Pseudorhodoplanes sinuspersici: one gene and its partner. Each later gene encodes a partner of the first gene's protein in a complex. Links are inferred from orthologs where the notes say so. Each region holds a gene or a part of one and is shown on either strand. Other genes may lie near its edges.

The links.
Region 2: the proteins of CAK95_RS15925 (region 1) and xseA are in contact, whole or in part, in a cryo-EM structure (PDB 8TXR), measured with the Escherichia coli proteins. The link is inferred for Pseudorhodoplanes sinuspersici from one-to-one orthologs.

Annotation. Positions count from the first base shown.
Region 1 is NZ_CP021112.1:3,282,572-3,285,796, reverse strand. The notes cover bases 147-3,051. They hold CAK95_RS15925 (exodeoxyribonuclease VII small subunit), read left to right. Parts: upstream 147-1,425; coding sequence 1,426-1,677; downstream 1,678-3,051. Other genes in these bases: CAK95_RS30210 (ABC transporter ATP-binding protein/permease), read right to left, coding at 2,415-3,051; CAK95_RS15920 (hypothetical protein), read right to left, coding at 1,804-2,376; CAK95_RS15930 (histone deacetylase family protein), read left to right, coding at 421-1,350; CAK95_RS15935 (SDR family oxidoreductase), read left to right, coding at 147-386. Outside these bases: more of CAK95_RS15935, read left to right, coding at 1-146; more of CAK95_RS30210, read right to left, coding at 3,052-3,225. UniProt on the Escherichia coli protein: Bidirectionally degrades single-stranded DNA into large acid-insoluble oligonucleotides, which are then degraded further into small acid-soluble oligonucleotides.
Region 2 is NZ_CP021112.1:2,783,478-2,786,698, reverse strand. Bases 170-3,070 are described here. They hold xseA (exodeoxyribonuclease VII large subunit), read right to left. Parts: upstream 2,385-3,070; coding sequence 954-2,384; downstream 170-953. Other genes in these bases: purD (phosphoribosylamine--glycine ligase), read left to right, coding at 2,453-3,070; CAK95_RS13390 (dienelactone hydrolase family protein), read left to right, coding at 170-939. In the rest of the region: more of CAK95_RS13390, read left to right, coding at 100-169; more of purD, read left to right, coding at 3,071-3,221. UniProt on the Escherichia coli protein: Bidirectionally degrades single-stranded DNA into large acid-insoluble oligonucleotides, which are then degraded further into small acid-soluble oligonucleotides.

The DNA of each region.
Region 1 (3,225 bases):
TGGTCCTCGGCCTTGCCGGCGAATTGCGCAGCAAGGGTATCGCCGTCAACGCGCTCTGGCCACGCGCGACGATTGCCACCAGCGCAATCCAGAACTTGCTTGGTGGCGATGCGATCATGCGCATGTCACGCAAGCCTGACATCATGGCCGATGCAGCCTATGCGATCTTCAACAAGAGGGCGGCGGGCTTTACCGGTCATTTCCTGATCGATGACAGCTTCCTTTACGGGGAAGGCGTCCGCGATTTCGAGCCTTATCGTGTCGATCCGACCCAGCCGCTTGCGCCGGTTTTCTTCACGCCGGATGAACCGCCGCCGCCACCTGGCGTTGTAATTGACGGGTATCGCGATATCCGGGAGCTTCCGGCCGCGCGCACGAGATCATAGATATCGCCCAATCGCTCCCGGATACTTTCATTCAATGGCAACTCTCCTTCTCTCTCATTCTGCCTGCCTCAATCATCTGACTCCCCCCGGCCATCCGGAGCGGCCCGATCGCCTGCGCGCGATCGAAAGTGCGCTGGAGGCTGAGAAGTTTGCCGGTCTCATCCGCGAGCAGGCGCCGATGGCGGATATCGAGACGGTCGCGTTGGCACATCCACGAGACTACGTCGAAGCGATCCGCGAGGCGTCGCCGCGCGAAGGCATGATCGGGCTCGACGGCGATACGTCGATGTCACCCGGCACCTTGGAAGCAGCGTTACGGGCCGCCGGCGGTGCGGTGATGGCGGTCGATGAGGTGATCGCGAAGAAGGCAGACAATGCTTTCGTTGCCACACGGCCGCCGGGCCATCATGCCGAGACCGTTCGGCCAATGGGCTTCTGCATCTTTAACAGCGTCGCCGTCGCGGCACGGCATGCGCTGAAGAAACATGGCCTTGCGCGCGTCGGCATTGTCGATTTCGACGTGCATCACGGCAATGGAACGCAGGAGATTTTCTGGAGCGATCCAGCCGTGATGTACTGCTCCACCCATCAGATGCCGCTTTACCCCGGCACCGGGGCCAAATCGGAACGCGGCGATCACGACAATATCGTCAATGCGCCGCTGCGCGCGGGCGACGGTGGCGAACAATTCCGCGAGGCGATGGAGACCACAATCTTACCACGACTGGAGGCCTTTGGTCCCGATCTTATCCTTGTCTCGGCCGGCTTTGACGCGCATATCCGCGATCCTCTGGGCAGCCTGAATTTCACCGAGGACGATTTCGCCTGGGCGACCAGGAAACTGATGGACCTCGCGGACAAGAAATCCGGCGGCCGCGTGGTGTCTGTGCTGGAAGGCGGCTATGACCTGCAGGGCCTGGCCGGCTCCGTCGCCGCGCACGTCACGGCACTGATGCGGGGCTAGGCCTGACTCGACGCCGGAAATCACTATATTGCTGGCAGATTCGTACTCACGACCGATCTCGCATTCAGGATAGACATGACCGAGAAAAACCACGCTGACGTCAACACACTCCCCTTCGAGCGCGCGATCGAGGAACTGGAATCGATCATCAAGCGGCTCGAGGAAGGCAAGGTGCCGCTCGCGGAATCGGTCGAGATCTATGAGCGTGGCGAAGCGCTGAAGCAGCGCTGCGAGGAATTGCTGAAGGCGGCCGAGATGCGAGTGGAGAAGATTACCACCGATGCCGGCGGCAAGGCCAAAGGCACCGCACCGCTGGATGTAAAGTGAGATTGTAAGGAACTCACGAACCTCTCCCCGCTCATTCCCGCGAAAGCGGGAATCCAGCGCAATGCCTTGGGTCCCCGCCTGCGCGGAGACGAGCGGATGAGAGCGAAAGCTCTTTCTTCGGAAAGCTTACTTCTTCCGATACACAATCAGCGTCTTGAAATCGGCAACACGCTCGACCGGCTTTTCCTTTTCCCACACGGGAAGGATTTCGGCGGTCCGCTCCTTGCCCATCGAGTTCGTGTAGAACAACAGATAACCGCCGGAGCGTGTCTTGTCGGTGAACAGGTCCAGCACGCCGCGATCGGTCATGCCGCCATATTCAGGGCTCGCCGTGTTCGGGAAGAAGAATTCGCACAGATGCACCATCGTGACGATGTCAAAGCTCGGCAGCAGCCGCGGATTGGTCAGATAGATATCGCCGAAATAGGCGATGTAGCTTTTGGCGATCGCTGAATCGGTCGAGACCAGTTTGATATAGGCATCGTATTCCTCGATCGAGGCCGTGATCCCCATCACGGCGTTGTTGGTGCCGTTGCGCGCCTGCTCAATGCCGACGACATGATGCGTGCCGGTGCCGAAGTGAAAAATATCCTTGTTCTTCAGGCCCTGGTCCTTGATCCACTCATTAACGTGCACGTCGCAAGGACAGACATCCTCGTGCAAATCCCATTTGTCGGTCCAGTAGTTCATCTGAAGCATGGTATTTTTCCTCACGACGTTCCTCTTCAATGGCTAGTTTATGCCGGCTGGATTGCCAAGGGGCGTATATCGGGGCGCGAATGCGGCAAACCGGTACCCTCCACCTCGAGTTCGACCACCTTGTGGTGGAATTCGCGCAGCACCTCGCGCCGGTCGATCGTCATCACCACCGCATCCGGCAGGCGATCCAGCAGCATCTTATAGAGATCGCGGCCCGATGCGTCGCCCAGCGTGGCCACCGGCTCGTCGAACAGCAGCACATTGGGCTTTCGCAGCAGGGCGCGGGCGATACCGACTCGCTGCTGCTCACCCCCTGAGAGGAGGACACTCCAGTCCGCCTCCTCGTCGAGCCGCGATGCCAGATGCGGCAGGCCGACATCTTCCAGTGCCGTGACGATGCCGTCATCGGTGAGTTCTTCATCCGGTTGCGGATAGGTAATCGCGGTCCTGAGCGTGCCGAGCGGGAAATAGGGACGCTGCGGCATGACCAGCACATCGCCGTCGACAGGAAAGACCACACGGCCAGACCCGGCAGGCCACAATCCGGTCAGCGCGCGGAACAGCGTCGATTTGCCGGAACCAGATGGTCCCGTGATCATCACACGGTCACCCGGTCGCAGCGACAACGACGGCAGGCCGGCGATCACCGAACCATCCGGCAAGCGGATAGAAATGCCGGATACATCGACACTCTCCTGCGGTTGGCGCGCTACGGCGATGGCACCGGTCGTGTGGGCGCGACTGGCGTCGACCGCACGCATCGCCTCCTCGAATTGCCAGAGACGATCGACCATCGCTTTCCATTCGGCGATCTTGCCATAGGAGCTGATGCAGAAGGCGAATGCGCCT
Region 2 (3,221 bases), 500 kb from region 1 along the record:
CCTCAAGATAATGGTCCGGCGACGAAGGTCAAAGGGAAGGTCTGCCGCTTTCCCGCCATGATGCCCATATCCGATCAGACTGCCCAATGCAGGCGAGCCATGCGATTCATTTTCTTGATTACAACCCTCCTGTGCCTTTGTGGCGTGGCGCGGGCGGAATTCGAACAGATACAGATTCCGACCGACAACAAGCCGCTCCAGGCGGTCCTGTACCGACCGCCGGGCGAAGGACCGTTTCCCGTCATCGTTGCACTCGCCGGCTGCGAGGGACTCAGGAAGGAGTCTGGAACAATTCGCGCCACGTGGGATGAATGGGGTCAGCGTCTTTCGGCAGCAGGCTTTGGCGTTCTCTTTCCGGACAGCGAAGCGTCACGCAGTCAGTCTCCTCAATGCCGCGACAAGCTGCCCCATCGGGACAAGGGTGCAAAGGTCAGCCCCGACCGCGAACGTGTTGCCGATGTGCGGGCTGCGCGCGACTGGCTGCAGCAGCAGGCTTTCGCCCGAAAGGATCGGATTGCGCTGCTGGGCTGGGACAGCGGCGCCATTGCCGTTCTCTGGGCGGTCCGTCCCAATGTCGAACCGGACGACGACCGGCCGGATTTTCGTTCCGCCGCCGTTTTTTATCCTGGCTGCCAGCGGCTGAACGATACGGCATGGAGCGCGCGCGTTCCGACGCTCATTCTCATTGGCGCTCTCGACGATTTGACCCCGGCGAAGACCTGCGAACAGATGGTGGCCGGCGCACGCGGGCGATCGGCCGGAGCTGTGATCGTCAAGTATCGCGGTGCTCGTCACGCCTTCGATCGCGATCTTCTGCGTGTCCGGCACAAGAGCGGCAAATCTGTTCCCTGGAAAGAACCCGGACGCGCGGCTCGCAATGCCAATGCCGAAGCGCGCGCTGATGCGTTAAAGCGCATCCCGGAATGGTTTGCACGCTGAGCGTTAATCGGAAGTCAGAACAGGCTGCCCTGCCCGCTCGGTCCGCCGCGCGGTTTGGCTTTCGCGGCAGTAGCGGGGGATGACGAGGGTCCATCCGCCGTTGCGCCAACGCGGCCATCGGCAAACTCGATCTCGATCCGCGCCCCGGCGCCAACCGAAGACGCTGCACGCAATGGAAGCCCATCCGCATCGCGAACGAGCGCGAAACCGCGCCTGAGTACGCCATGATAGGAAAATGCCTTGAGCAACTGTCCGGCAGATGTCAGGCGATCCAATTTGCGGGCAAGGTTTGTTTTCTGCGCTCTCGTCCCACGCTCGGCCAATGCTTTGACGCGATCTTTACATTGGACCGTTCGCTCGGTCAGAAGCCGCAATGACAACCGTCCGGCAATCCGCGCGAATTGCTGATGATGCACATGCGCATTCGCCCGTAACGCCCGTGGCAACCGCTCCGACGCCGCATCGAGGCGCTGGCGCGGAATCGCCAGCAACATATCGAGCGACGGCAGCGCACGGGCAGCCGCGCGCAACTCGGTCCGGCGGCTTTCATGCCCGCGCAGCCAGCAGGCGCTCATGCGGCGCGTCTGTGTCGCGATCCGCGATAGCAATTCGGATCGGACCGGCACCGCCATTTCGGCCGCAGCCGTCGGCGTCGGCGCCCGCCGATCTGACGCAAAATCGATCAGCGTAATGTCGGTCTCGTGCCCCACCGCCGAAATCAGCGGGATCATGCTACCCGCCGCGGCCCGCACCACGATCTCTTCGTTGAAGCACCACAGGTCCTCCAACGAGCCGCCGCCCCGCGCGACAATCAATATATCGGGACGCGGCGTCGGCCCGTCCTCGGGCAATGCGTTGAATCCTTCGATTGCGGCAGCGATTTCATTCGCCGCGCCCTCGCCTTGCACGCGCACCGGCCAGACGATGACATGCTGCGGAAAGCGGTCTTCCAGACGATGCAGGATGTCACGAATCACGGCGCCGGTCGGCGATGTCACCACGCCAACAATGCGCGGCAGGAACGGCAGCAGCTGTTTGCGCGCTTCGTCGAACAGACCCTCGGCGCCGAGCTTCTTCTTGCGCTCCTCGAGCAGCATCATCAGCGCGCCGAGGCCGGCCGGCTCCAGCGTGTCGACCACAATCTGGTAATTGGAGCGGCCTGGATAGGTTGTGATCTTGCCGGTGACAACGACCTCAAGTCCCTCCTCGGGCTTGATCCGCATGCGGCCGAACACCCCCTTCCAGATCACCGCATCGAGCCGCGCACCCTCGTCCTTGATGGCGAAATAGGCATGGCCGGAAGAGTGCGGCCCGCGATAGCCGGAGATTTCACCGCGCACCCGCACATAGCTGAAATTGTCCTCAACCGTGCGTTTCAGCGCCGCTGAGACCTCGGAAACGGTCAATTCCACGATATTGAGGCGAGGAGCTTCGTTCATCTTCATGCGATTCGCTTGCGGGTCCGGTCTCTCATGCTACACCAGCCGCCTCGAAATAAGGCGTCTTTGACCGTATGAATATCCTCCTGCTCGGCTCCGGCGGCCGCGAACATGCGCTGGCCTGGAAAATGGCGGCGAGCCCGCTGGTGCAAAAGCTCTATTGCGCTCCCGGCAATGCCGGCATCGCGCAGGACGCTGAATGTGTGGCGCTCGATCCGGGCGATCATGCGGCGGTGACCGCCTTTTCCAAGGACAAGCGAATCGACCTTGTGGTGGTCGGACCAGAAGCGCCGCTCTGCTCCGGTATCGTGGATGCCCTTGAAGCCGCCGGCATCAAGACTTTTGGGCCTTCAAAAGCCGCGGCGCAGCTTGAGGGTTCCAAGGGCTTCACCAAGGATATCTGCCGCGCCAACAACATCCCGACCGCAACCTACGAGCGCTTCACCGCGCCAGGTCCGGCGAAGGATTATATCCGCAAACAGGGCGTGCCTATCGTTGTGAAAGCGGACGGTCTCGCGGCCGGCAAGGGCGTGGTCGTTGCCGAGACCATCGAGCAGGCGGAAGCCGCCGTCGACATGATGTTCGACGGCGGTCTTGGCACAGCCGGCGCAGAAGTCGTGATCGAGGAATTTCTCGACGGCGAGGAAGCCTCCTTCTTCGCACTCTGCGATGGAACGACGGCCATCCCGCTTGCATCGGCGCAGGATCACAAACGCGCTTTCGACGACGATCAGGGACCCAATACCGGCGGCATGGGTGCTTATTCGCCCGCGCCGGTGATGACGGACGCGATCACACAGCGCACGATGAGCGAGATCATCGAGCCGACATTGCGTGCGATGG